One region of the Clostridium sp. 'White wine YQ' genome, then DNA from elsewhere that is predicted to be linked to it. Evidence: a T-box and tRNA genes for the amino acid it is inferred to sense, from the RefSeq annotation. Region 1 holds a T-box; the other holds one or more tRNA genes.

Region 1 (15,000 bases):
ACCTACGCCTATTACAACTGCAGCAATTAACGCATCAGTTATAGATATTCCCTTACCATTCCAAATGAAATCGAATAAGTAGATTACTACAAGTGATAATACCACATCGGAAACGGTTGCAACGATATTGTTTGAGGCAGGTAATATAATAAGATCTCCCAATATATACGCAACGATTGTTACTGCAGCAGCTATATATAAGGTTTCTGTAAAAGTTAAATATGTAAGCATAGATAGAATAATTTCTAATACAATTGCAACCATAACAAATTTAACAATCAATGCTGTAACATGTTTCATTTTGTTCACCTCCTTTAAAAGTAATATAAAACTTATTATTTCTAATATGTTGACAAATTATTCCTAACAATTTACAATGCTTCCGGAATAATAAATACGCAATTTGATTAACTAAAAAGTTAATCAAATCAGGAAGGAAGATGAAAATGAGGGGGAAGGTATTAGTAGCAACATTTAAAAGGAATTTTATTGTAATGTTAAGAGCTTATCCAAAAGATTTTTTCATTGGGAATGTTTTAACAGGTTTTTACACTGTAGTAGGAGCATTGTTTATGTATAAGATGCTTTTTAATGGAGAGGTTGGAGATGATTTTCTAAAATTCGCAGGCACAGGAGATTATATGAGCTATGTTATATTAGGTTCTCTTACGTATATTTTTGTGGTTAGAACCTGCCTAAATGTTAGTAGAAGTCTTATTACAGAACTAAGAGAAGGAACTTTGGAGAGTTTAATGATTACCCCATTTAGAAGAGGAGAATATTTTTTGGGGAATATGCTTCAGCAAACTGTGGCTACTACCTTTGAAGTAATGGTATCCTTGATAATTGCATTACCTTTTGGTCTTAATTTATCAAATATGAATGTAAAATCCTTTATATTAATTATTATCTTGGCCTTATATGGCTTTTTTGGATTATCTATGGTACTTGCATCAATAATGCTATATACAAGAGATACATATATTTCTCAAAATACTTTATTTGTATCCATGCTTTTATTATGCGGAATTACTTTTCCAACAGAGTATTTACCTAAAGTGATTAGAAGTATAGGGGAATTAATACCTGTAACAGAAATTTCAAATTTAATAAGGGGAACGGCAATATTAGGTAAGGATATATTTGAACAAAGCAATACTATAATTTATGTGTTTATATTAAGTACAGTTTATATAATAATTGGATTCTTAAGTCTTAAAAGAATAGAATTTATAGCATTAGAAAAAATTCAAGGGTAGGTGTTAAATATGATAGAAGCAAATAATTTGAAAAAGATATATGAAACAAAAACAAGTAAAGGGTTATTTAGAAATGAAAAGGTAAGTGTAGAAGCCGTAAAAGATGTCTCAATAAGAATAAATGAAGGCGAGATTGTTGGGCTTTTAGGCATAAATGGAGCTGGAAAAACAACAACTATTAAAATGTTAACTACGTTACTTTCACCTACATCTGGTGAATATTTTCTTGATGGAGTAGATGCTGTTAAAAATCCCAGGATTATAAAAGGTAAGATTAATATGATAGCTGGCGGGGAAAGGATGATATATTGGAGGCTAACTGCAAATGAAAACCTTTGGTATTATGGACAACTATATGGAATACCAAATGATATATTAAAAAAGCGAATAGATTACTTACTTAATCTAGTAGGCTTACAAGAAAGCAAGGATAAGAAAGTAGAAGAATTTTCAAAGGGAATGAAGCAAAGATTGCAAATAGCTAGAGGTCTTATTAATGATCCAAACTATATATTTATGGATGAACCAACATTGGGATTAGATGCAGTGGTATCTAAAGAATTAAGAGAACATGTAAAATTATTGTCAAAGGAAAATAGGAAGGGAATATTATTAACCTCACACTATATGGATGAGGTTGAGGAACTTTCTGATTATATATATGTCTTAGATAAGGGACAAATAATAAAGCAAGGAACAGTTAAAGAGTTATCTAAGGATGTATTTACAAAGATAGTATATAAATTAACACTTCATAATAATTCAGGTGAATTTAAATCGCATATGCTAAATAACCTTATTTTAAAAGACAATACTGTAGAAATAGAGCAAGAGGAAAATTCCTATAAAATTATTAGTTCAAAGAACTTAAGTCTAGATATATCTAAAATTTGTTCAAGCAAGGGAGCAATTATAAAAGAATTTTACGAGATAGTTCCAAGACTTGAGGATACAATAATTAAGCTTTCAAAGAAAGGGGCATAGCTATGAAACAGTTTGTAAAAGTAGTTATTGGAGAAATGAAAAAGCAGCATCTTAATTATTTCCATAGCAAATTAATATACATTTCATTATTTATATGGCCTATTTTAAGTTTTATAACATCATACTATAGCTTTAAGCCTTTTAAGATAAATAATAGTAATATTAATTACTTAAATGAACAAAATGTGGTAGTATTTATAGTATTAGGATATATGACTATGAGCCTGTTTAGAAGCTTAGTGCAATCCGCTTGGAATTTTTCTTTTGAGAGGATGAGTGGTACATTAGAGCTTATTTATTTATCCCCAGCCACAAGACAAGGAGTTATTTTAGGAAATGCTTTATCTTCATTATTTGAGAGCGTTATATTTATGGTGATATTTACCTTAGGTGTTCTAATATTTAAAAGAGAAGTGTTGAATATTAATTATCTTTCCTTAATGGTGGTTTTTATAATAACTTTAACAATGGCTGTTATATGGGGGATGCTTTTAAATTCTTTGTTTTTATTCTCAAGGGATTCAGGATTTTTATTTACAATTTTAGAAGAACCTATGGAGATATTTTCTGGAGTAAAGGTACCAACATCAGTGTTTCCATTTTGGGCAAAAGGAATAAGTTTATTATTCCCTTTAACTTATGCAATTGAAGCAGTTAGAAATGTTATATTAAAAGGAAGTTCATTAAGTGGGATAACAAACTTTATTATTATTGGAGTAAGTATAATAGCGTTATTATACTTTGCTTGTATAAAAATAATAAAAATAGTAGAGGTTCACAGCAGGAAAACAGGTAATTTCACTTATTTTTAGAGGTAATATGAAGATAGATGTAATTTATGAAAAAGGAATATTATGTGAGTTTAAGTATTCACCGCTTTATGAAATGTTTTGCGCTATGCATGTATTATCTTCTCCAGAGCATCATTTACATAGAAAGCAGTGGGTGCAAAAGGTTCAAGAAAAGACTGATAATAAATTTTTAGAAGAAGTTATGAATTTTGGAGAGCTTACTAATCAATATTGCATAGTGATGGATTTCTGCAGCTATTTTGAAGAGTGTAATGATTTAAGTATATTAAGTTCCATAGAATTCTTATCAAATGTCTCAATTTATAAGGTAAATAAGATATTTAAAGAGTATGATAAAAGAATTACACAAAGAGACTATCTATCATTTTTGGAACTACTAAAAAGGTTTTATATTGAGATATTTCAAGAAGAGCTTAAATATATAGAGCCTATAATTACAAGAGTTCTTAAAAAACAAGCAGCATTAGGACGAGAAAAGGGAATATTTTATATAGTTGACTCTATACACGAAAGAATACAGTTTAATGATGAGAAGATTAAGTTCATTAAAAATAAGGAATATGTAGTAAATAGAGAAAAACTTAAATGCATAACAATAAATTCCTCTACATTTGTAAGTCCTCACCTTATGCTTGGAATAATAGGTGATAATCTATATTTAACACACTTAATTGACTTAGGTTCATATGAGAAGGAAAGTCCGTTAGACTTGGAAAGAACACTTAAGGCACTTGGAGATAGTACTAGACTTAAAATTCTTAAAGAGATATCTAAAAAAGGAAAGAGCACTCAAGAACTAAGCAAAATTTTAAATATCACAGAGGCTGCAGTTTCTAAGGCCTTAAAAGTCATGCAAGAAGGGAATCTAGTGATTAAAGAAAGAAGAGGAAATTATATTATTTATTCTATAAACACTACTGAAATAGATTATATTCCATATAAAATATATGAGTATATTATGATGACATAAAAATTCCTTTACAATCATTTATTCAAACTGTATAATTGTTTTGTATTTGGTAAATATTAATTTAAAATTATATATTTAATTAAGAGCATTGAAAAAGAAGAGTAAATAGAAAATTAAATCTTAGAGATCTAGGGAGGGTGAAATCCTAGAATTTAAATCTATTGAAGGAAGCTTTTGAGCAATAAATAGAAAGCCTATTAGGCGTAGTATATTTATGGGGTTATTCCCTTAAAGATAATTAAGAGGATTAAAATAGTATATTAATATTTTAATCAATTTAGGTGGTAACGCGGAAGTTAGTCTTTCGTCCTAAGATTTTTAGGATGAAGGCTTTTTTTATTTTAAAGTTTTAAAGGAGATGTAGAGGATGAGTTTTGAAAAATTAGCAGATATGATATTCCCAGAAGTTAATCATTCAACAGAATATTATATTGAAAAATATCCAAAAAGAAATTTAATAGAAGGTGCTAGAGTTACAAGATATGCGCCAAGCCCAACTGGATTTCAACATATTGGAGGAGTGTTTGCTGCATTAATCAATGAAAGATTAGCAAGCCAATCTGAGGGTGTATTTTATTTAAGAATAGAAGATACTGATCAAAAGAGAGAAGTTGAAGGTGCCATTGAAGATACTATAGCAACTATGCACAACTTTGGAATGGATTTTAATGAAGGAATGACAGGTCAAGATACTTATAAAGGAGAATATGGTCCTTATAGACAAAGTCAAAGAGCAGAAATATATAATACTTTTGCTAAAGACTTACTTAAAAAAGGATTAGCTTATCCATGTTTCTGCACACCAGAAGAATTAGCTGAACTTAGAGAAAAACAAGTGGCTAACAAAATAACTCCAGGTTATTATGGTGAATATGCTAAATTTAGAAATATAACAGAAGAAGAAGCAATTAAGAGAATTGAAGCTGGAGAGAAATATATAATAAGATTAAAGTCTCCAGGAAATCCTGAAAATAGGGTTGAATTCCATGATTTAATTAAAGGGGATATATCTTTCCCAGAAAATAATCAAGATATAGTACTTATTAAAGGTGACGGACTTCCTACATATCACTTTGCGCATGCAATAGATGATTTCTTAATGAGAACTACAGATGTAATAAGAGGAGAAGAGTGGTTATCATCTCTTCCAATACATGTTCAATTATTTGAAGTATTAGGTTTTGAAGCTCCAAGATATGCTCATATACCAACTATAATGAAGCAAGATGGCGGATCAAAGAGAAAGCTTTCAAAGAGAAAAGATGCAGAAGCGGCAGTTTCTTATTATAAAGAAGTTGGATATCCAACAGTAACTGTAATAGAGTATTTATTAAATATCATAAACTCAACCTTCGAGGATTGGAGAGCAGAAAATCCAACAGCTGATTATCATGAATTTGAGATTCATTTGGAAAAAATGAGTAAGAGCGGAGCATTATTTGACTTAGTAAAATTAAATGATGTATCTAAGGATCGTATTGCTGCTATGAAAGCTAATGATGTTTATGAAATTTATACTGCTTGGGCTAAAGAGTTTGATAGCGAAATGTATAAATTAGTTACAGAAAATGAAGCTATGGCTAAAGAGATATTCAATATAGACAAAGAAGGTCCAAAGCCAAGAAAAGACTATGCAAAATGGGATGAAGTAAAAGAAAAAGTATTCTATTTCTTTGATGAATTATTTGACAAAGAAACAGCAGAACAAATTGAAATGCCAAAAGGACTTTCACTTGAAGATGCTAAAGCTGTAATTGAAGTTTATAAAAATGAATTTAACTTTAATGCAGGAAGCCAAGAAGCTTGGTTTGAAGATTTAAAAGAAATTGGAACTAGACTTGGTTACTGTGCAAATAGAAAAGAATTTAAAGCAAATCCAGACCAATATAAAGGTATGATATCTGATGTGGCTGGGGCAGTGAGGATTGCATTATCACACAGAACTAACACACCAGACCTTTATACTATAATGCAGATTATGGGTGAAGAAAAAACTAGATCAAGATTTGAAAAATTCTTAAATATATAAAGATTCAGGACTTCACAATTATTTTGTGGAGTCCTTTAATATTTAGATGTATTTAAGCAGAATTAAATGTTATAATTTGGATATGTCTCAATTTATGTTATCGAGGTGAATAAATGAGAAAAAGGGTATTCTTAATAGTCTTATTGTTAGTGTCAGTTAGTATTGGGTATTATGGAGTACAAGCACTAACTTCAAATTCTAAAGAAAAATCATTAGAGCCAAAACAAGTTGTAGAAAATTATTTTAAGTACAGAAATGAAAAAAATAAAAAAGAGATTCTTAAAACACTAACAAAATGGCACGATACTCCTAATGTTGTTTGGGGTTTTGAGAATTTAGAAAGTATAAATATAGTAGATATCAAAGAAGAAAATAGTGAAGATGTGAAAAAAGGGTATTTACAAAATGGAAGAGGAAGCGTAAATAATACTACAGAAAATAACCTCAAGGTTTATAAAGTAAAGTATGAAGTAAAATATTTTGAAAATGGGGTAGGACCGCAAGATAGCGGGGTATATGATTGGTGGTTTTATGTTATAAGGGAAAATGAAAATTCACCATGGCTAATTGATGATATGGGTGAATAAGTAATTTGCACAATGAAAGGAGAAAAACATGCAAAACATAAATTTAATAGAGTATAAAGGAACTATATTTAGACATTTTAAAGGAGATTTATATTTATTAATTGATATAGCAGTTCATTCAGAAACTAGAGATGAACTAGTTGTATATAAAGCTCTATATGGAGACTGTGGAGTATATGCAAGGCCAATAGATATGTTTTTAAGTGAAGTTGATAAAGAAAAATATCCTAATATAGAGCAAAAATATAGATTTGAACCGGTAGTTATTAAAAGTGTGAAGTAGTTTAAAATTAATTGGGAAATATGAGGGAGAAATTATATGGTTGAAAAAGGGTTAAATAAATTTTTCTGGGGCTTTATATTTATAATGCTTGGTTTTAGAATTCAAGGTTTTGATATTTTTCCGGATATAATTGGGTATATATTGTTTGCAGTTGGATTTAAAGATTTAAATTCAAGTAGTGATTATTTTAAAGTAGCTTCAAAATATAATATAGTAATGATAGTGGTATCAATATTCTCTATATATGAGATGCCAACTCATACAGAAGGTATTCACTTTGGGTCACTTGGAATTCTTAGCTTTATTGTAGGAATAGCATCTCTCGTGATAAGTTTATTAGTTGTATATAACTTATTTATGGGAATCCACGAAATTGCACATAGACAAGAAAGATATGAACTAGCAGAAGATTCTCTTAAAAAGTGGAAACAGTTTTTGATTTTACAAATTGCAGTCTGGGTTGTATTACTATTAATTTTTATACCAATTCTAGCAATAATATTAGTTTTTGCATTTTTTATAGCATCAATTATAATAACAATATCCATCTTGAGTTTCTTAAAGAGATGTAGTAGAGAATTAAGCGAATTATCATAAATATTAGAAGAGTTAAAAATACCGTGCTATTTAGTTAGCACGGTATTTTATATAAAAAAGAATATTAGCTTAATTTAAATGATGATTTTAATGATACTATTCTGTTAAATACTAATTTTTCAGGAGTAGTATACTTAGTATCTATATTAAAGAAACCATTTCTAACCATTTGGAACTTATCTTGAGGTTTAGCATCTTTAATAGCAGTTGGCTCGATAAAACCTTGCAATATTTCCATTGAGTTTGGATTTATTTGTTCTAAGAAGTGCTTATCTTCACCTTCCTCAGAATCATCTAATATTAATGGTTCATATAATCTAAATTCAGCTGGAACACAAGATTTAGCATCTACCCAGTGAATAGTTCCTTTTACTTTTCTACCAGTGAAACCTGAACCACTCTTAGTTTCTGGATCATAGGTACAGTGAATTTCTATTACTTCTCCATTTTCATCTTTAATTATTTCGTTGCATTTAACAAAATAAGCTCCCTTTAATCTAACTTCGTTACCAGGGAATAGTCTAAAGTATTTCTTTGGAGGAACCTCCATAAAATCTTCTCTTTCAATATATAATTCTCTTGAGAATGGAACCAATCTAGTTCCTTGTGTTTCATCCTTAGAGTTATTTTCTATCTCAAGCATTTCTGTTTCGTTTTCAGGATAGTTAGTTATTACAAGCTTAAGAGGATTTAATACAGCCATAGCTAGTGGTGCTTTAAGTTGTAAATCTTCTCTTATGAAATAATCTAACATTTGAGAGTCAACAACAGAATTAGCCTTTGCAACTCCAATTGCTGTGCAGAAATTTCTTAATGCATCAGGAGTACAACCTTTTCTTCTTAATCCAGAGATAGTAGGCATTCTTGGGTCATCCCATCCATCAACAACTTTTTCATCAACTAATTGTTTAAGTTTTCTTTTACTCATAACGGTATTAGTCATGTTTAATCTTGCAAATTCAATTTGTCTTGGAGTAGCTTCCATTTCACATTCACGCACAACCCAATCATAAAGTGGTCTATGATCTTCAAACTCTAAAGTACAAATAGAGTGAGTTACGTGTTCTATAGCATCTTCTAGTGGATGAGCAAAGTCGTACATTGGATATATACACCACTTATCACCAGTATTATGATGTGTAGAATGAGATATTCTGTAGATGATCGGATCTCTCATATTTATGTTCGGAGAAGCCATATCTATTTTTGCTCTAAGAACTTTTTCACCATCTGCAAATTCACCATTTTTCATTCTTTCAAATAAATCTAAGTTTTCGTGAGCAGATCTATTTCTATATGGACTCTCTTTACCAGGTTTAGTTAATGTACCTCTATATTCTTTAGCTTCTTCAGCTGTTAAATCACAAACATAGGCTAAACCTTTTTTTATTAATAAAATAGCTTTTTCATACATAGTATCAAAATAATTAGATGCAAAGAAAAGTTCATCCCAATTTCCGCCAAGCCATTTTACATCTTCTTTAATTGATTCAACATATTCAGTATCTTCTTTAACTGGATTAGTATCATCAAATCTTAAGTGAGTTTTTCCATTAAATTCTCCTGCTAAACCAAAGTTTAAAAGAATAGATTTAGCATGCCCAATATGTAAGTATCCGTTTGGTTCAGGTGGGAAGCGGGTAATAATCTCTTTGTGTTTGCCGCTTTCTAGATCCTCTAGGACTATATTTCTTATAAAATTAGAAGAATTAATTTCGTTTGACATAGTTTTACCTCTCTTATTCTGTATAATTAAGTTATAAAAAGAACATATTACGAAAAATAGTATTCCTTTTTTATTCGTAGATAATAATAATTTTAATCCAATATTAAGGAAAAATAAAGATAAACTGCTATAAAATATTAAAAATTATCCGAATTTCATGGGAATTAAGTGTTTTACCATCTATTTATGTCACAATTTTAGGAGTAATAATTATGATGAAATATTTACTAGATACTAATGTCATAATAGGACTTTGGAGTAAGTATCCAAGTGTTTTAGACAAACTTATTAAATATGATAAAATTGCGATTCTAAGAGAGATAAGTGAAGAACTTGTGATTAAAGAAAGAAGAATTTATAAAGGACAAGAAGTATTATCTGAGAGATTTTGTAGCCTGCTTTCTTTTATTAGGGATATTGATAAAAGTAGAATTGAAGAGTTTTATGAAATGCTTGATATAAAATACTCAAAGAAAGGAAATGCATATTTTGAAGAGGTGAATAAGTTATCTCGGATTGATTTGATTATTTTATATGCCTGTACTTTGGAAGAAAGTCTTATATTAATAACAGAAGACAGAAAACTATTTAATGCGGCAGGTATAATATTAGGCGAAGATAGAGTAATGTCTTTAAAAACATTAGTAGAAATCTACCATAAAGAGGTGTAAATAATTGAATAAATTACATAGTGATAATGAAATAGTCAATTTAATAAAAAATAATAGAATGGCTGTGATTTATTTTAGTGGAAATACCTGTGGAGCTTGCGAGGTCATTAAGCTTAAAATTGAAGATATATTAATAAAGTATCCTAATATCAAGTGCGGGGCAATAGATGCAGAGAGGCATTTAGACTTAGCAGCAAAGTACAATATATTTTCAGTTCCAGTATTTCTGCTATATATAGATGGAAAGGAAAGTATAAGACTTGGAAGAAATTTAGATTTGTTAGAGTTAGAAGCAAATATAGGAAGGTATTATGAGATGATATTTTAAAGAGTTTTGTTTAATAAACTAAAAACAATAAAGTATGAAATCCTCTATATGAATTTTAAGGTGATAAATGTACTTTTGATGATCTTATGTCAGAGTAAATCTATTTCACCTGAATCAAAGATGGAACTAAACTAATTAAAGGCCATATTATATAACATAAGGTAACTTTAGTTAGTCGATTATTTGATATCAAGATAGAATAATTCAAAATAGAGGGTGATTGAATGAAACAAAAGACAAAGTTAACGGGAAGAGTAATATATCCTAATGATCCAGGATACCAGCGAGCTCGTATGAACTGGAATCCATTTACCAATGCATACCCCATTGTATTTGTATTCGCACAGCAGAATGAAGATGTTGTAAATGCCGTAAGATGGGCTCGTGAGAATAATGTGCCCATTCGTATGAGAAGTGGTAGGCATGCTTTGGCAAAAGATTTTTCGCAAACAAACGGAGGCATAGTAATAGATACCAGTTTAATGAGAAAGGTTGAACTAGATAAGTCATTAGGAATTGCTACTGTTGAAGCAGGAATACGTGTAGGAGCACTTGTAAGGATGCTTGCACAGATAGGAATCTTGGCTCCATTTGGAGATAGTTCAACAGTTGGTATAGGAGGCATAAGTACTGGTGGAGGAATTACTGCAATCCAGAGAACAGCAGGAGTTATATCAGACAATATTCTATCAGCTACTTTAGTTGATGCCAATGGTGATATTCTAAATGTTAGTGAAGATGAAAATTCTGATTTGTTATGGGCAATTCGCGGAGGTGGAGGAGGAAACTTCGGAATTATTACTTCCTACACTTTTAAAGTGCGTCCAGCACCATTTAAAGTTGGAATATTTCAAATAATATGGCCATGGGAGCAATTGAATGAAGTTATAGATGCTTGGCAAAGATGGTCTCCTTCTGTAGATAAAAGACTTGGTACAATATTAGAGATATATTCAAAAACCAATGGACTTCTACGTTCACAGGGTATATTCCTTGGTCCAAAAGAAGAACTGGAGAAATTGATAACAACTTTGACAGATGTAGGATCTCCTGTAAAGGTGTTTGTTGATGAGGTTTCACTACTAGAGGCGATAGATTTTTGGGCTCCGAATGAACCTCTATTTGACAATCAAAACACTACCTGGTCTTCTTCTTGGGTAGAACAAATGCTTCCTGATGATGGAATTAATGCAATACGAAACTTTTTAGAAAAAGCAAGAGGAAGCGAATCTAATTTCTTTTTCTTAAACTCTGGAGGAGCAATGAACCAGGTACCTCCACAGGCTACGGCTTTTTTCTGGCGCAATACTAAATATTATTTGGAGTGGGATGCCTCATGGACTGATCCATGTGAAACACAAAAGAATATTGAGCTTGTCCAACAAACACGGGAACAATTAAGACCTTATGTAACTGGCTCATACGTCAATGTACCAGACTTAGGAATAAAGAATTATGGTCAGGAATATTATGGTGATAATTTTGCTAGGCTTAAGAAAGTTAAAGCAAAATATGATCCAGAAAACATTTTTCATTTTGTACAGAGTATTCCGATACCACCTGATTGTGATAAATGCCATAAGGATTATAAGTAATAGCAACAATTGATTTTTATTAAGACGGATAGTTATTTTATAAAATGTAGTAAAGCGTGCGATATTTAAAATCGCACGTTACTTAATTCTTTATTGGTTAATATAAAAAATAAGTTGATAAAGTTACATAAGTAATATTAATTAAAATCACCTCATATTATATTTTGAGGTGATTTTATGTTTGAAATAATTAAGGAGTTAATAATTTAAGTTTAATAAAGTGAATACAATAATATTAAAGAGAGATTTTAAGGGTTATATGAAATATAAGGTGAATAATTAGATTTCTAATTTATTTATAATTAATTTTTTATATTTAAAGGGAGGAAGGGTTTAATGAAAAAAATTATAAACAATCCGGACTTAGTAGTTGAGGACATGCTAAAAGGAATGGTTGCAGCTCATCCACAATATATAAAGAAATTAGAAAATGCAGATGTATTAGTTAGAGTAAATAGAACTGCTAACGGTAAGGTAGCATTAGTTAGTGGAGGAGGAAGTGGTCATGAACCTGCACATGGAGGATATGTAGGAAAGGGAATGCTTGACGCAGCAGTTGCAGGAGCAGTATTTACGTCACCTACACCTGACCAAGTATATGAAGCTATAAAAGCTACTGATTCAGGAAAAGGAGTTTTACTTATAATTAAGAATTACACTGGAGATATAATGAATTTCGAGATGGCAAAGGAAATGGCTGAAATGGAGGGGATAAATGTAAACGCTGTCGTAGTTAATGATGATGTAGCAGTAGAAAACAGCACCTATACAGCTGGAAGAAGAGGAATAGCAGGCACAATATTCGTGCACAAGATAGCAGGAGCAAAGGCTGAAACTGGAGCTTCTTTAGATGAAGTTACAGAAGTTGCAGAAAAGGTAATAGCAAATGTAAGAAGTATGGGAATGGCGATTTCTTCATGTATAGTCCCAGCAGCAGGTAAACCAAACTTTACTTTAGGTGAAGAGGAAATGGAAATTGGAATGGGGATACATGGGGAACCTGGGACTCATAGAGAGAAAATAAAATCTTCTGATGAAATTGCGGAACACTTAGTAAATAAAATTTTAGAAGATTCTCCGCTAAATAAAGGAGAAGAAGTTGCAGTAATGGTTAATGGGTTAGCATCAACTCCACTTATGGAATTATATATTGTTAATAAAAAGGTAAATGAAATACTAGAAGGAAAAGGTATAAAGACTCATAAAACATTTGTAGGAGAATTTATGACATCACTAGAGATGGCTGGCTTTTCTATAACTATATTAAAGCTTGATAGTGAATTAAAGGAACTACTAGATGCGACCGCAGATACACCAGCTTTTAAAAGTATATAAGGTGGAGGAATATATGTTATGAGTATAGATGGGAAAAAGGTTATAGAGGTATTAGAAAAAATAAATATAAAGTTGGAAGAAAATAAGGCTTATCTTTCAGAATTAGATGCAGCTATTGGAGATGGAGATCATGGCTTAAATATGTGTAAAGGATTTAAGGCTGTGGTAGAAAAACTAAAAGAGGATGATGGACAGGATATTGCAGGTATTTTAAAGAAGACTGGAATGGCATTAGTTACTAATGTAGGAGGTGCATCAGGGCCTTTATATGGGACAGCTTTTATGAAAGCGGCTGGATGTGTAAGTGGGAAAACAGAAATAGATATAAATGATTTTGGAGAGATGCTATATTATGCCCTTGAGGGTATAAAGATGAGGGGCAGAAGTGAAGCAGAGGATAAAACTATGATAGATGCACTAGAACCTGCTTTGAAAGCTGTGAGGGAAGGAATATCAAAAGAACTTGAAGCAAAAGAGGTACTTAGATTGGCTAAGGAAGCAGCATTTAAAGGTGTTGAACATACTAAGGATATTATAGCAAAAAAAGGGAGAGCTAGTTACTTAGGTCTTAGAAGTATAGGACACCAAGATGCTGGAGCTACTTCATCTGCTATAATGCTAGAGACTATATACCAAGCATTTAATTAAAAATTTTTGTATTAATCATGTTTAGATAACTTCAAAAAGGAGAGTATACATGGTAGGGTTAGTAATAGTTTCACATAGTGAAAATATAGCAAAAGGGGTAAAAGAGTTAGTTGAGCAAATGGTACCTAATGTACCTATTGCGGCAGCTGGAGGAGCATATGACGGAAGTATAGGTACAGATATTGAAAAAATAATGAATGGAATAGAAAGAGTTTATACAGAAGATGGGGTAATTATAATTTTTGACTTAGGCAGTGCTTTTATGAATGCTGAAATGGCTATAGAATTTTTAGATACTGAAATGATAGATAAAGTAAAAATAATAGATTGTCCTATCGTAGAAGGAGCAGTAACAGCTGCTGTTGAAAGTAGCTTGGATAAAACTTTAATTGAAATACAAGAAGCCTTACAACCTATGGATTTAGGTAAAATGCCTTAAGGTAAGTAAGGTCAAGGTTTGTAAATATTTCAAAACTATGATAGTATGTTTAAGCATGTAAAAAATTATATGCCTTAGGTAACAAAACGTAGGAGGAATGAATGAATGAGTAATGTACCAAGTTGCCCAAAATGTAATTCAGAATATACATATGAAGATAGAGGTCTGTTTATTTGCCCAGAATGTGGACATGAATGGAATTTAGAAATAGAAACTGAAAATAGTGAAGATAAAAATATTGTGAAAGATTCTAATGGAAATATCCTAAGTGATGGTGATTCTGTAACAGTAATTAAAGATCTAAAAGTTAAAGGAAGTTCATCAGCTATAAAAATGGGAACAAAGGTAAAAAATATACGTCTAGTTGATGGAGATCATAATATTGATTGTAAAATTGACGGTTTTGGTGCTATGCAACTGAAGTCTGAATTTGTTAAAAAGATATAAAGGTAGACGAATCAACCCCTGGACAGAAATGTCCAGGGGTTTTGCTTGTTTATATATTTAGGATAATTAGTTAAATGTTGTAGCGTTGAAGCCATCCATAAAGGAAAAAAATAAATTAATTTTCTTGTTGACCTTCACGCGACGTCATACTTTATAATCGAAATTGTAATAAGTGATATCACAGTTTCAAATGAATTATAAGGAGATGATTTTAATGAAAATAATAATACAGGATACTTTAAGTTTATATAAACAAATGCTTAATTTAGCAGAAGGAGAGAGAAGAGATT
Region 2 (15,000 bases), on a different contig from region 1:
ATAATTTCTCCCTCACAAGATCACTATAAGACACTCCTTGAGGATTTTGTAAGTATTGGCATAAGTTTAGGCTACTCAGAAAAGATTATAGAAGATATGTTTTTTTCAGATATTTACAGCCTATCAAGATAGAATATACATATAATTTAATAAACAACTGAAGGCTAAGGAATATTAAAAGTTTTCCTTAGCCTTTTATATTTAGAGATTTTTTGTGGAATAATACTCTTGAGGTGATAAATCATATGGGAATAATTTTTTCTATAATTGCTGGTCTTGCAATGTCATTACAAGGAGTATTTAATACAAGGTTAAGTGAAAAGGTTGGTATTTGGGAAACAAATGTTTTTGTTCAAGGTTCTGCCTTTATTGTTACACTTATAATTACTTGGTTTTTCGGTAAAGGTGATTTTAAACAATTATTAAGTGCTAAAAAATTATATTTACTTGGAGGAATTTTAGGTGTAATTATTATTTTCACTGTAATGTATGGTATAAAAGATCTTGGAGCTACTTATGCCATAGGAATTATTCTAGTAGCTCAACTTACAGCTGCTGGTCTTATAGACGCCTTTGGAATTTTTGATACAACAAAAATAACCTTTGGTTTAAATGAGATCATTGGTGTTGTTCTAATGATTGTTGGAATAATAGTTTTTAAATGGAGGTTCTAAAAGTACAAAATGAGAGTATTATCAAATATTAAGTTCTTAACTACACTAACAATAAATAACATAAAAACTTACGGTAAACCCGCAGGTGTAGAGTTTAATGACCCAATTGAGAACAATTCTGTTTACTGGTATGGTCATGCTACAACAATAATAAATCTTGAGGGGAAACTAATACTTACAGATCCTGTTATTACTAATAATTTAGGATATTTTAAAAGGCAAGTTAAAATTCCAATGAACTTAAGGACTCTAAAGTTTGATTATATTCTTTTATCCCATGGTCATTCTGACCATATACATTTCTCATCACTCATGCAAATTAACAAAGATGCTAAGGTTATAGCTCCAAAGGGATATAAGAGATTCCTAAACCTTTTGGGCTTTAAAAATGTTTTTATATTAAATCATGGTAAGGTATATGATGATGACATAATAAAAGTTAAGTCCATAGAAGCAAAACATGACGGAAGAAGATATTATTTAGGAAAGCCAACTGAAAGTCATTCATTTTTAATTAAAGGAAAATATAAAAGTGTTTTTTTTGCAGGTGATACTGCATATACAGAAAACTTTAAAGGTATCAGTTGTGATATAGCTCTAATGCCCGTAGGATGTTATAAACCAGATAAGTTCTTAGCGATGCATTGTTCACCCTTAGAAAGTTACAAGATGTTTGAAATGATGGATTGTCCAATTATGCTTCCAATTCATTATAAGACCTTTATTTTATCCCTTGAAGACTTTAATGAAACTTTTACTTCATTAACTTCTATTGAAGATGAAAAAGTAGCTATTGCTAAAATAGGTCAAGTAGTTAAATTCTAGCTCCTTATTTATTATAGTGTCTAAATTAATATCATATATATATAATATAGAGAATTAATTTTTAGGAGTTAACTATGCTTTCCTCAAAAACCAAATTAGATTTTTCTCTCAAGAAAATAATTTCACTTAATTTATATAAAAAATTCAGAATAATCATAAAGTGCAAAAGTTTCCTTAAGGATATTGAACGGAAAGTCGTATCCTTTAATGGTACACATATTGGATCCTTCCCTGAATTAAACTTAATTTTTGCGGAAGTAAATAAGAGGGCCTTAGAAAGGTTATCTGAGTTTCCACAAATTGAAGTTATTTTTCTTGATGAATTCTGCCACTTATGTGGTGGACTTTCAACTATAAGTGCTAACAGAGTATCTTCAAGTACTAAGTATATGTTAACAGGTAGGGGAATCTCCATTGGAATAATAGATTCTGGTGTATACCCTCATGAAGATTTAGTTGTTCCTTCAAATAGAATTTCTGGTTTTTATGATTTTATTAATAAATATAGTTATCCTTATGATGATAATGGTCATGGGACAATGGTAGCCGGAATAATTTCTGGAAGTGGTCATTGTTCTAGAAGTTCTTTTAGAGGAATTGCCCCTGAATCTTCTATTTATGCCTATAAGGCTTTTGATTTAACTGGTAAAGGCTATATCTCAAACATATTTTTATCTATAAATACTATTATAACTACGAATGAAAAAACAAAAATTAAACTACTTTGTTTACCGTTCGAATACTTAGGAAATAGTCCATATATTCTTGATCTTTTCTCTGATGCTTTTAAGTTGCTAATTAATAACAATATTATTCCTATAGTTCCTTCTGGTAGTATGAAAAATGATTCATTATCAATTACAGGAATAGCTATGTTAAAAAATTGTATAACTGTTGGAGGTTTAGATACAACTAATGAGCCTAAGCCATATGAATATTCCTCCTGTGGTTTCTCGGGTAATATTCAAAAACCAGATTTATCTGCTGCCGCTAAAAATATAGTTTCTTTAAATACTCATAAGTACTATATTCCAGAAAGAAATGGTGTTAAGATATATGCTCCTAAATTAAATAAATCTTATGAAACCTTTAGTGGTACTTCGTGCTCTTGCGCCTATATAACTGGATTATGTGCAATTATTTTTGAAAACAATCCAAGCCTAGGCTTTAAGGATTTAGTTTCAATATTAAAATTATCCTGTGAGTCTATTGATTATGATAAAAATTTATATGGTGAAGGTTACGTAAATTTATCAAAACTATTTTAATAAACTTACTTGAGAAAAAGAGAGCTTTATTTTTACAATAAAGCTCTCTTTTTTTACTTAACGTATTTAATTGGGTTTATAGCCTCCCCATTTACTCTTAACTCAAAATGTAAATGCGGTCCAGTGCTTCTTCCTGTTGTTCCTATTCTTCCGATAAGATCTCCTTTTTTAATCTTTTCTCCAGCACTCACAAGAATTTTACTACAGTGTCCATAAACAGTTTCTACACCTTTTCCATGGTCTATCACTATCATCTTTCCGTATATACTATTGTATCCAGTATCAGCTACAGTTCCATCAAATGCAGCTTCAATAGGATCTCCTGTATTTCCAGCAATGTCTATTCCATGATGTTTAGAACCCCACCTAGCTCCATAACTTGAAGTTATGCCTCCTCTTGATGGGGGATCTAAAAATGCTACTCCACTAGAAATAGGGTCTTTTGCTCCTTTGTATATAATACTATCTGTTGCCTTTGTTATTACTTTTTCAGAAATTCTCTGCTCACTAATAACTACCCCATTTTCATAGGTTAAATCCCTTAAAACTTCTTTTGTCCCTGCTTTACCTTGAACTGTGTTGCTTTCCCCCCAATATAAATCTTTTGTTGAAACAATTTTAGTTGATGGTGGTATTTCTTCATTTACAATATTTTTTACAACTATATCTATTTTTATTAATGGATTACTTGATTTTTTATTTTCATTGTATATATTACTTGCAATAATTTCTATTGGCTCAATTTTTGATATATTTATTGTTTCATCTTCTAATTTTATATTTCCTGAAACATCAACTTTCTTTACTTCATCTCTACATATCCCATTCTCTTTTATATATGCACTAGCAAGTTCCTCAAATACTTGTTTTTTTTCCTTATCAGATGAAACATATCCTAAAGTCCTATCCCCTAAAATTAACTTTTTAGCTTTTACGCTTCCCTGCAAACTTTTGAGTATATTTTCCTTAACCTCAATATTATTAGAAAATTCAACATCTTTATTCCAACTACTTTTAAAAACCACACTAGTCTTATCTATATCCGCTTCTTCATATTTATTCTTTAAATAACTTAACACTTCTTTATATTCTTTTTTTATTTCTTTTTTATTATTTGTATAAGTAATAAATCTATCATTTATATAAACTTCATAATATCTTCTTTCATCATATATTCTATTTGAATATGTAACAAGCAGCAAAAATAGTGCTGCTAGAACTATTATCTTTTTATCTTTAGTTACTTTATTACAAAATATCTCTATATTAATTTTTCTTGATAACTTTCTCAGGCTACACTTCATTGTTAATCCTCTTTAAAACTTTATTTTTTAAACACAAATATTACTGTTCCCAAAATTTAAAATACTATACCACCAATTATTCTATTGTTAACTTTATATAATGCAAGAGTCATATTACATCTCATGGTCCAACTCTTAGACGTTTCAACTAAGAGTTGGACAGTGACATGTAAATTCCTTAATGCATTATATATATAATAAATTGAAAATTGTATTAAGCATCTCTGTTTGTTATAATATCCTTACACTTAGAAATAATTATATTTTATATACTAATTGTGTAAGTATATAAATTTTAGTGAAAGGTAGATAGCCTATGAGTACATTTATGTTAAAAAACTCACCTGTTTCTTTCACTCCTGTAAATAATATATTTATTGAAAAATATATGCCTAAAGCACGCGGCGAGTTTGTTAAGGTATATATTTTAATGCTTAAATATATTTTGTCTGGAGAATTAGGTGTTAGTTCCTCAATTATTGCTACAAAGCTTAACCTTTTAGAATCTGATGTGATGAATGCCTTATATTATTGGCAGGAAGAAGGTCTACTAAAGCTTATACCAATAGATAAAATGAATAACTTCAATTTAGAATTTACTAGTTTTGCAGAAGAAAATGAAGAAGCTTCTAATAGTATAAGTCTTCTAGATGCACTAAATACTGATTCTACTAAGGATATGTTAAAAGATATCGAAAGACTTATTGCAAGACCCCTATCCCCTAAAGAAATGACTTCTTATTTAAGTTGGCAAAAAGATTTTGGTTTTACTTCTGAGTTAATATTGTTATTAATTGAATATTGCGTTTCAAAAGGGAAAAGAGATGCCCGCTACATAGAAAAAGTTGCCTTAGCATGGAATGATAATAATATAAAGACTATAGAGGATGCTCAAAACTATATTAAAAAATCTGAAGATAAGTGGGTAAAAATAAAAAATATACTTTCTTATCTAGGAATTAAGAACTCTGAAATTATGAAACCTCAAGAGGAACTTTTAGATAAATGGATTTCTAAATACAATTTCTCACTAGACATAATATATAAAGCATGTAACATATGCTTTGAGAGATTAAATCGTGCAGATTTTAAATATATTGATGGAATATTATCTAAATGGCATGCAGACAACTTAAAGACCCTTGATTCTATTGCAGAAAAAGAAGCTGCTTATAGAGCTAAAAATACAAAAAACACATATCAACCTAAAGAAAAAGAAAAATCTAAGCTTAGATTCGATAACTTCGAGGGAAGAAATTATGATTATGATTCTTTAGAAAAAAAATTATTAGGATGGGATAATGATGATTAAAGGTTATAAAGCTGAAGTTTTAAGTCTTTATGAACAAATTAGAGAAAATGAAGCAAAAGCGTTAAAAACTAGAAAACAAGAAATAGAAAGACTTTATCCTGAAATAATTGAATTAGATCAGGAAATAGGAAAACAATCTTTGTACTTATCAAGAAGTATATTGAAAGCCGGTAATAATTCAGAAGCTTTAGTTTTAGAAATTAAAAATAAAATTATGGATCTAAGGGCAAGAAAATACGAATTATTAGTTTCTAAAGGGTATCCACAAGACTACTTAAATATTCATTATCACTGTAATATTTGTAAGGATACTGGTTACGTAGGAGTAGATCCTTGTTCATGTTATAATGCAAAGTTAGTTCAAGTGTATTATAAAAATTCTCAATTATCTGAAGCTGTAAAAAAGAATAATTTTGATAATTGGGATATCTCATTATATTCATCTCATAAATCAGATACTGAGAAATACTCTCCTAGAAAGAATATAGAAACTATTTATCAATATGTTTTAAAAGAGTACATTCCAAATTTTAAAAATCATAATGAAAATTTATTATTCTTTGGTGGCCCTGGTACGGGAAAAACTTTTTTATCTGATTCTATAGCTAAAGATTTGTTAGACAGTGGTTATTTAGTTCTCTATAGAACTTCTGACGAGCTTATTAAGAACTTCAGAGAAATAAAATTTGATAATAATCGTGACTTAGAAGAACTTCTGATTAACTGTGATTTGCTTATTATAGATGATTTAGGGGCAGAACAGATAACTGAGTTTACCATAACTGAATTATTTAATCTTTTAAATGCTAAATTATTAAAAAATAAGAAGATGCTTATTTCAACTAATCTTTCTCTTATTGATTTAGCAAAGAGTTATACTGAAAGAATTAGTTCAAGATTAATTGGAAACTTTAGACTATGCAAGTTTTATGGAGACGATATACGTGTTAAGCTTAACTTATTAAAACCAAATAGAGGTTAGAGTCTTATTAATTTAAGGCTCTATTTTTTTATATAAACTTTAAAATATTATAAAAAGCAAAAAAGTCTTAGTAATACTAAGACTTTTTCTTTGGCGACTCAGAAGGGGCTCGAACCCTCGACCTCCGGCGTGACAGGCCGGCACTCTAACCAACTGAGCTACTGAGCCATATTAAGTTTAATTGGTGGGCACAACAGGGATCGAACCTGTGACCCCCTGCTTGTAAGGCAGGTGCTCTCCCAGCTGAGCTATGCGCCCATATAATAAATCTGAGATAAAATGGTGACTCCTAGGGGAATCGAACCCCTGTTACCACCGTGAAAGGGTGGTGTCTTAACCGCTTGACCAAGGAGCCATATTAAATTGGAGCTGGCAATAGGAATCGAACCTACAACCTGCTGATTACAAGTCAGCTGCTCTACCGTTGAGCCATGCCAGCAAATAATTTTTTGTTTTATTAAATTAAATGGCGACTCAGAAGGGGCTCGAACCCTCGACCTCCGGCGTGACAGGCCGGCACTCTAACCAACTGAGCTACTGAGCCGTATTAAATTTATGGTGGGCACAACAGGGATCGAACCTGTGACCCCCTGCTTGTAAGGCAGGTGCTCTCCCAGCTGAGCTATGCGCCCATAAATAAACATGGGATAAAATGGTGACTCCTAGGGGAATCGAACCCCTGTTACCACCGTGAAAGGGTGGTGTCTTAACCGCTTGACCAAGGAGCCATATTAAGTTTACTTTTGGTTGAGTTTTAATTGGCGACTCAGAAGGGGCTCGAACCCTCGACCTCCGGCGTGACAGGCCGGCACTCTAACCAACTGAGCTACTGAGCCGTATGAATTTATGGTGGGCACAACAGGGATCGAACCTGTGACCCCCTGCTTGTAAGGCAGGTGCTCTCCCAGCTGAGCTATGCGCCCATAAATAATTCATGGGATAAAATGGTGACTCCTAGGGGAATCGAACCCCTGTTACCACCGTGAAAGGGTGGTGTCTTAACCGCTTGACCAAGGAGCCATGAATAACAACAACCTTATTCGGTGATTACTCTCGGAGCAACCCGACAAAGAATATAATACCGAAATTTAATAATAGTGTCAACACTTTTTTTATTTTTTTTAATAATCCACCTAATTTTACTCTTATTTATAGATTATTTAAGTTATATTTTACAAGAAAAGACCATCCTTTACAAGATAGTCTTTCAAATAAATATAACTATTTGTATTAAATTACCTATCTTTATGGTTTTTTGAATTTGCATAATGGCCTATCTTTTCGCCATTTTCAACTCCAATATCTGCTCCACCCTTAGGAAACATTTTTCTAAGTTCTGCATTAGATTTTTCTCTGTCTCTAATTCTATTTTTATTGTCATCCATATGTAAGTCTCCTTCCTCTATCCAAGAGCAATTAATGCACATCCTTCAATAGCTACTATATCATTTTCTTTGCAGTAATCTAATATTTCTCTACTTTCTGCTCCTGGTTGAATTAAAATATATTTTATGTTTAAAGTTTTTGCTTCTTCAATAAATTTTATTCCACTAATAGGATTTATACATAAGTCTATAACATCAATTTTATATGGAACTTCTTTTAATGTTTTATAGGTTCCGTCTCCTTTAGGATGTACTCCTTCTACATTAAAATCTCTTGACTTTAATTTTTTTAGTATCTTGGCGGCGTATTTACTTTCATTTGTAACATCCCCCACTACAACCCAATTTTTAAAACTCAATAATTCAGTAGCATTCATTTTCTCTACCTCCTTTTGTTACATATAGTTAAAATCTACTATATAAATTAATTATATACCTTTTTTCTTTTCTTTGCATATTCACTTTTCTCCCCTAGTTATATTATTTCAATAATGATACAATTTATTTATTCTAATTAATCAAAATGTTAAAAGGAGAGTTTGATATGATACATCATGAATTATTAATAGTTGGTGGTGGTGCTTCTGGTTTACTTGCAGCTATTTATGCAAAAGACTTAGGAATTGACGTTGCAATTTTAGAAGCTGGAGATAGAGTTGGTAGAAAAATTTTAACAACTGGAAATGGACGTTGCAATATCTCTAACTCAACAATAACTTCTCCTTTCAAAGGATTTCACAGTTCAAATGAGAAATTTCCTATAACTACATTAGAAAATTTTTCAGTAAATGATACTATAGATTTTTTTTCATTTTTAGGTCTTCCTATTGTGGAACTTGAAAACGGAAAATTATATCCCAAATCATTACAAGCCTCTTCAGTTGTTGATGTTTTGAGGTTAGCCTTAGAAGATCGTAGTATTCCTGTTTATAATTCTTGTAAGGTAAAATCTATCCACAAGAATAAAAAATTTATTTTATCCACAAGCAATGAAGAATTCGACTCCTTCTCCTGTGGAAAATTAATTTTAGCCTGTGGAGGAAAATCTGCTGAAAAAACTGGTTCTGATGGCTCTGGATATTCCTTATCTAGAGATCTTGGTCATAAAGTTATTACTCCTTTACCTGGAATAGTGCAGCTTAAATTAGATTATCCTTATTTAAAAGCCCTATCGGGAATTAAATTTGACGGCTTAGCTTCTATTTCAATAGATGGAAAAGTTCATAGAAAGGAATTAGGAGAGCTATTATTTACTGACTATGGAATATCCGGTCCACCCATTCTGCAGCTGTCTGCACTAGCTTCTAGAGCTATTTATGAAGGCAAATCTGTTGATATCTTAATTGATATGAATCCGGAAGCTTCTCATACAGATGTGGATAATTTCCTACAAGGCCATTTAAGTATTTTTTCACACAGGAAAATTTCTGATGCTCTTATAGGAATTGTTAACAAAAAACTAATTCCTACTTTACTTAAAGAAGCTTCTGTTGATAACTTTCATAAGCCGGCTTGGGAATTATCATGGCAGGAAAAATCCAAACTTATTTCTCTAATGAAGGAATGGAAATTTAAATGTATTGGAACAAATGGATTCAATAATGCACAGGTAACTATAGGTGGTGTAGATACTCGTGATGTTAATGAGGAATCCTTGGAATCTAAATTGGTTTCTGGATTATATTTTATAGGTGAGATCTTAGATGTTCATGGAGACTGTGGAGGATATAATCTTCAATGGGCTTGGAGTTCCTCTCATAAAGCAATAAACTCTATTCTTAAAGCAAATAACCCTGAGGCATAATGCCTCAGGGTTATTTCACTATATCTTCTTCCATAGACTTGTTAAGGATGTTATATCATTTCCTTCATCATCTTTAATTAAGTGTACAATTTTAATCTTATTTCCTTCTTGCTCTTCAGTTGCACACATAGTTCTTACCATATGTCCATAAGTAATTTCCTTTATAAATACTATGTTAATGTCTTCTAATGTGTAGTTAGTAATTATTTCTTGAGGAACAACTTCTAATGCCCATTCCACATATCTCGTGTTATTAACGTGTTTATTTGAATCTATATCACTATATCTAACATAAAATTCTTTTGAATATTGAGCCTCCTCAAGCTTATCAGGTTCATTCATAGGAATAGTCTCTTCTATATCACCACTACAGCCATAAGCTTCATATAGGTCTTTTGGAATTCTAGATGGCCTTCTCCTACTAATGTCTATTAAAAAAAATAAACTCATACCCTCAGCTATTAAGTTATCTTTTTCATCATATAAAAAATACTCTCTATAGGCATAGAACTTTTTAAACCCTGTTGGAATAGTTTTTATCTTAATATTTTCACCAAAACCAGGATACCGATATATTTTAAGATTGTATTTATAAAACACCCAAGTTAAGTTCTTCTCTAGTAACTTATCTACCCCTACTTCTAATCTTTCGGATTGCTGCATTCCTATATCACACAAAAAATCAAAAATAGAAGTTATTTTACATTTTAGTCCTACATCTAAATTATAATAATTTATTGGATATATATATTCAAAACTCTTCCCCATCTCTTACCTCCACAATAAATACTTATACAATATATTCTATCACTTAATATATAAAACTCAAAAATTTAAAGGGTTGTAAAAAGTCATTATTCATACTTTCTACAACCCTTTCCTACTCTTTTAAGTAAAAATTTATTTATTTAATGCAGTCATTAATTCTGTCAAATTTAATCCGTGTACGATAGCAGCTTCTTCTAATGTTTCTGATTGAGCTGATGGGCATCCAACACATCCCATACCAAAGCTCATTAATATTTCTGCCTTTTCAGGATTAGTTCTAACTACTTCTCCGATTGTCATTTCCTTTGTTATCATCCTTACCACCCTCGCTAAAATAGATTCGTTGCTGTTCCCAACAAAGAAATTATATTATTATGTTAAAACAAAGTCAAGTATTTTAGTCGGATTTAATTTTGTTAAATTTTCGAAACATAATTTTCTCTCTTTGAGTAAAAATAACCATAATAAAAATATTAAGGAGATCATTATGGAAAAGAAGAGTTTACTATATAACTTATTAATATTAAATCTATTTTTAATCTTTATATTATTATTGTCAAGATCCACTATTTTAATAACTTTTATTAAAAAAGCTTCTAAGGTAATTATATTACCTATAGTTATTGCTTTATTCCTATATTATCTTATAAATCCCTTAAAAAGATTATTCGTTAAAAAAGGACTCTCATTAAAATTATCAGTTTTTTTATCACTAATAATTTCATCCTTAATTTTATATGTTTTTTTCTTTATAATTATTTCAAATCTTGTTGAGCAAAAAGATTATTTTATTTATAGAGTTTCTTTATTAATTACTCAATATAAAGACGGAAACTTCAATTATATTAAAGATCTACTTTCAAACTACATTGATTTTAATGCTATTAAAGATTATTTTATGAGCCAAGGACAAAATTATATATCAAGAATAATTTCTATTCTGAGAGCTTTATTTGATTTCGGATGGAATCTTTTTTCTAATGTAATTTTAGTTTTATTAATCGTTTATCATCTATTAAATGGTGATACAAAATTTAAAAAGTACTTATTATCCTTACCTTTTGTAAGAAAGCATAAAAGAGCTAATTATATTATTGAAGAAGGTGATACTGTTCTTTCTAAGTACATAACTGGGCAGGCAACAGTGGCTTTTTTTCTTGCCCTTTCAGTTTTTATAGGTTATTTAGCTATAGGTTTTCCTGGGAAATTATTTTTATCGTTACTAACCTTTATACTCGCCTTCATACCTTTTTTGGGGTTTTTTATATCCATGATTATTCCATATATAATTGCTTTGACTATGGGGCTTCCAATGGTTATAAAACTTACTCTGGTTTTTATGATAGCACAAACTATTAAAGGTAGGTTTATTGTTCCTTTAGTTATGTCAAAAGCAATGAAAATACACCCTCTTACTGACATATTCCTAGTAATAGCTGCAGCTACTATATTTGGGATTGCTGGTGCATTTCTTGTAGTGCCAGTATACTCTATACTTAAAATTGTTTGGAGCAGTCGTAATATTGAATTGCAATAAAAAAAGAGGGGTATACCCTCTTTTTTGTTATTAAAGCTTATTTTACTCTTATAGTTTGATCTCTCTTAGGTCCAACTGATACTATATCAATTTTTACACCTGTAATTTCTTCTATTCTTCTTAAATATACCTTTGCATTTTCCGGTAACTCATCATAGCTTCTTGCTTCTTCTATGCTTTCATCCCAGCCATCAAATTCTTCATAAACTGGTTCACATTTAGCTAAATCTTCAAGAGATGCAGGGAAATAATCTATTACCTTATCCTCAAACTTATATCCTACACACATCTTAATTTTATCTAATCCTGCAAGAGTATCTATTTTAGTAACTACAAGAGATGTTAATCCACATACTCTAACAGTAGTTTTTAATATAACTAAGTCTAACCATCCACATCTTCTAGATCTTCCAGTAGTAACGCCATATTCATGCCCTTTTTGTCTTATCCATTCACCAGTCTCATTTTCTAACTCTGTTGGGAATGGTCCCTTACCAACTCTTGTAGTATATGCTTTTGCAATTCCTAAAGCATTTTGGATCATATTAGGGCCAATTCCTACTCCACTTGCAACTCCACATGAAGTTGTATTTGATGAAGTAACATATGGATAAGTTCCGTGGTCTATATCAAGAAGCATTCCTTGAGCTCCCTCAAAAAGAACATTCTTATCTTTTTTAATTTCATCATATACTCTAACTGAAGTATCTTGAACGAATGGTCTTAATCTTTCAGCTAATTTTGAGTATAGATCATATATTTCATCAAATGATAGCTCTTCGCCACCTAAAACCTTAGTAATATATGGGTTCTTAAGGTTTAAGTTTTCAGCTAACTTTTCTTTAAATACATCTTCATGAAGAAGATCACATATTCTAATTCCACTTCTCTCATATTTATCAGTATAGCAAGGTCCAATACCCTTACCAGTTGTTCCTATATCATTCTTTCCTCTAGCTTTTTCTTTAAGTTTATCTAAAACTTTATGATAAGGCATTATTAAATGTGCTCTATCACTAATTGCTAGCTTCTCTGGAGTTACCTTAACTCCTAAACCTTCTAAATAATCTATTTCTTCAAATAATGCAACTGGGTCAACAACAACTCCATTTGCAATTACATTTAATTTATCATCATATAATATTCCTGAAGGGATTAAATGAAGCTTATATTCTTTATCTCCAACGACTACTGTATGTCCTGCGTTGTTTCCACCTTGGAATCTAACTACTACATCTGCCTCTTCTGCTAGGTAATCTGTCATCTTACCTTTTCCTTCGTCTCCCCATTGGGCTCCTAATACAACAAATGCTGACATATTATTTCCTCCTCAAATATGCTAATAAAAATTAGCTTGTTATTAAGTATTTTGAGTGTTTATTGCTTATAAATTCACTAAATTTTATTGGTGGATTTTTATAAGTAATTAAACTTTATCCCCTATACAATACTACCAAAGTAAGTTATCAAGGTCAACAAATTAGCGAATATTTATTTATAAAAATTTTTAAAAATTCGTGTATTTTTCCATTATGTATCAAATATCTTTGAAATACTTAGCATAATCACCTTAATTTGCTTTCATTGTATTTTATAATTTTCGTATATTTGATTATAATTATAAATAAGTCATTAATAGGGTTTTTTATATAAAACTTAATAATTATTAGTTGTACTTAAAACCCTATAACTAAAATTAATCGTGAGGTGTTTTAATGGATATATATCAAGAATCACTAAAATTCCATGAAATGAAAAAAGGTAAGATAGAAGTAATTTCTAGAGTAGAAGTTAAAGATTCTATGGATTTAAGCTTAGCTTACACTCCAGGAGTTGCTGAACCTTGTAAAGAAATACATAAGGATCCTGAAAAAGCATATTTGTACACTCGTAAATGGAATACAGTTGCCGTAATCTCAGATGGTACTGCTGTATTAGGATTAGGCGATATTGGACCATTAGCATCTCTTCCTGTTATGGAAGGGAAAAGTGTTCTGTTTAAAGAATTTGGAGATGTAGATGCTTTTCCTATTGTTCTAGATACCAAAAACGTCGAAGAAATTGTTGAAACAGTTATTAGAATATCACCTTCCTTAGGAGGCATAAATCTTGAAGATATATCTGCTCCAAGATGTTTTGAAATAGAAAGCAAGCTTAAAGAAAAACTCGATATCCCTGTGTTTCACGATGACCAGCATGGTACTGCTATTGTTGTACTTTCAGGCATCATTAATGCATTAAAACTTGTAAATAAAGATATTGATAAAATAAAAGTAGTCGTAAATGGCGCTGGTTCTGCTGGGACTGCCATTGCTAAATTGTTACTTTCCATGGGTGTTAAGGATATGATAGTTTGCGATAAAGTTGGAATTCTTTATGATGGTATAGAAGAAGTGGATGATGCAAAAAAAGCCTTAGCTAAAATAACTAATTTCTCAAAGATGAAGGGAACACTAGATGATGCCTTAGTAAATGCTGATGTATTTATTGGTGTTTCTGCACCAGGAATACTAAAACCAGAAATGGTAAAAAAGATGAATAAAGATTCTATTGTTTTTGCAATGGCAAATCCTGTTCCTGAAATTTTCCCTGAAGATGCTAAAAAAGCAGGAGTAAAAGTAATTGGCACTGGTCGTTCCGATTTTCCAAACCAGGTAAATAATGTTCTAGCCTTCCCTGGAATATTTAGAGGGGCTTTAGACGTTAGGGCTAAAGAAATAAATGAAGAAATGAAAATAGCCGCAGCTTATGCTATCGCAAATTCAATTTCTAGTGAAGAATTAACTGAGGATTATATTATACCAAAATCTTTTAATAGAGATGTTCAAAATAAGGTGGCTGAAGCTGTAAGAAATGCAGCTATTAAAACTGGGGTTGCAAGAATATAGTTTAAAAAGTCATAAGAGTAAAAAAATAAAGCAATTTATTAATTGCTTTATTTTTTATTTTTAATCTTTTTTCTTAGATTTAAATATACCAGGTTGACGACCTGTATTTCCTGTAAAGTTAAATCCAGTTGTCGAGCTAGATGATTCATTAGTTTTATCAAATATCTTTTGATTCTCTGCAATTTGTCCTTGAGAATCTGGATTTTTATTTTTTCCCATTTCCATCACTCCTCACGATATATTCTTTATTATT

What was found. A T-box is a leader RNA that pairs with one kind of tRNA and senses whether it is charged. The one in region 1 lies ahead of gltX (glutamate--tRNA ligase), so its partner is inferred to be a tRNA-Glu.
Region 2: it has a tRNA-Glu gene. The T-box ahead of gltX (glutamate--tRNA ligase) is inferred to sense a tRNA for this amino acid. The anticodon was not compared.

The regions. Positions count from the first base shown of each region.
Region 1 covers NZ_JAQYUU010000001.1:836,569-851,568, forward strand. Annotated here, with positions in the region: gene PTZ02_RS04080 (DUF2512 family protein) at 1-300, opposite strand, end outside; gene PTZ02_RS04085 (ABC transporter permease) at 447-1,259, shown strand; gene PTZ02_RS04090 (ABC transporter ATP-binding protein) at 1,269-2,243, shown strand; gene PTZ02_RS04095 (ABC transporter permease) at 2,246-3,055, shown strand; gene PTZ02_RS04100 (ArsR/SmtB family transcription factor) at 3,063-4,025, shown strand; T-box leader at 4,105-4,340, shown strand; gene gltX (glutamate--tRNA ligase) at 4,393-6,054, shown strand; gene PTZ02_RS04110 (DUF4829 domain-containing protein) at 6,168-6,641, shown strand; gene PTZ02_RS04115 (DUF1653 domain-containing protein) at 6,670-6,924, shown strand; gene PTZ02_RS04120 (hypothetical protein) at 6,961-7,521, shown strand; gene PTZ02_RS04125 (glutamine--tRNA ligase/YqeY domain fusion protein) at 7,586-9,247, opposite strand; gene PTZ02_RS04130 (hypothetical protein) at 9,460-9,918, shown strand; gene PTZ02_RS04135 (thioredoxin family protein) at 9,923-10,246, shown strand; gene PTZ02_RS04140 (FAD-binding oxidoreductase) at 10,471-11,841, shown strand; gene dhaK (dihydroxyacetone kinase subunit DhaK) at 12,178-13,176, shown strand; gene dhaL (dihydroxyacetone kinase subunit DhaL) at 13,195-13,824, shown strand; gene dhaM (dihydroxyacetone kinase phosphoryl donor subunit DhaM) at 13,874-14,263, shown strand; gene PTZ02_RS04160 (zinc ribbon domain-containing protein YjdM) at 14,369-14,710, shown strand; gene PTZ02_RS04165 (DUF2268 domain-containing protein) at 14,925-15,000, shown strand, end outside.
Region 2 covers NZ_JAQYUU010000011.1:34,820-49,819, reverse strand. Annotated here, with positions in the region: gene PTZ02_RS18690 (dUTP diphosphatase) at 1-132, shown strand, start outside; gene PTZ02_RS18685 (DMT family transporter) at 246-674, shown strand; gene PTZ02_RS18680 (MBL fold metallo-hydrolase) at 684-1,499, shown strand; gene PTZ02_RS18675 (S8 family serine peptidase) at 1,574-2,767, shown strand; gene PTZ02_RS18670 (peptidoglycan DD-metalloendopeptidase family protein) at 2,821-4,071, opposite strand; gene PTZ02_RS18665 (DnaD domain protein) at 4,388-5,383, shown strand; gene PTZ02_RS18660 (ATP-binding protein) at 5,376-6,365, shown strand; tRNA gene PTZ02_RS18655 (tRNA-Asp) at 6,457-6,533, opposite strand; tRNA gene PTZ02_RS18650 (tRNA-Val) at 6,548-6,623, opposite strand; tRNA gene PTZ02_RS18645 (tRNA-Glu) at 6,646-6,720, opposite strand; tRNA gene PTZ02_RS18640 (tRNA-Thr) at 6,730-6,804, opposite strand; tRNA gene PTZ02_RS18635 (tRNA-Asp) at 6,833-6,909, opposite strand; tRNA gene PTZ02_RS18630 (tRNA-Val) at 6,922-6,997, opposite strand; tRNA gene PTZ02_RS18625 (tRNA-Glu) at 7,019-7,093, opposite strand; tRNA gene PTZ02_RS18620 (tRNA-Asp) at 7,125-7,201, opposite strand; tRNA gene PTZ02_RS18615 (tRNA-Val) at 7,213-7,288, opposite strand; tRNA gene PTZ02_RS18610 (tRNA-Glu) at 7,311-7,385, opposite strand; gene PTZ02_RS18605 (hypothetical protein) at 7,601-7,750, opposite strand; gene PTZ02_RS18600 (CoA-binding protein) at 7,768-8,127, opposite strand; gene PTZ02_RS18595 (NAD(P)/FAD-dependent oxidoreductase) at 8,295-9,554, shown strand; gene PTZ02_RS18590 (acyl-[acyl-carrier-protein] thioesterase) at 9,573-10,322, opposite strand; gene PTZ02_RS18585 (DUF1858 domain-containing protein) at 10,455-10,637, opposite strand; gene PTZ02_RS18580 (AI-2E family transporter) at 10,810-11,859, shown strand; gene PTZ02_RS18575 (adenylosuccinate synthase) at 11,897-13,177, opposite strand; gene PTZ02_RS18570 (NAD(P)-dependent malic enzyme) at 13,575-14,747, shown strand; gene PTZ02_RS18565 (hypothetical protein) at 14,808-14,966, opposite strand.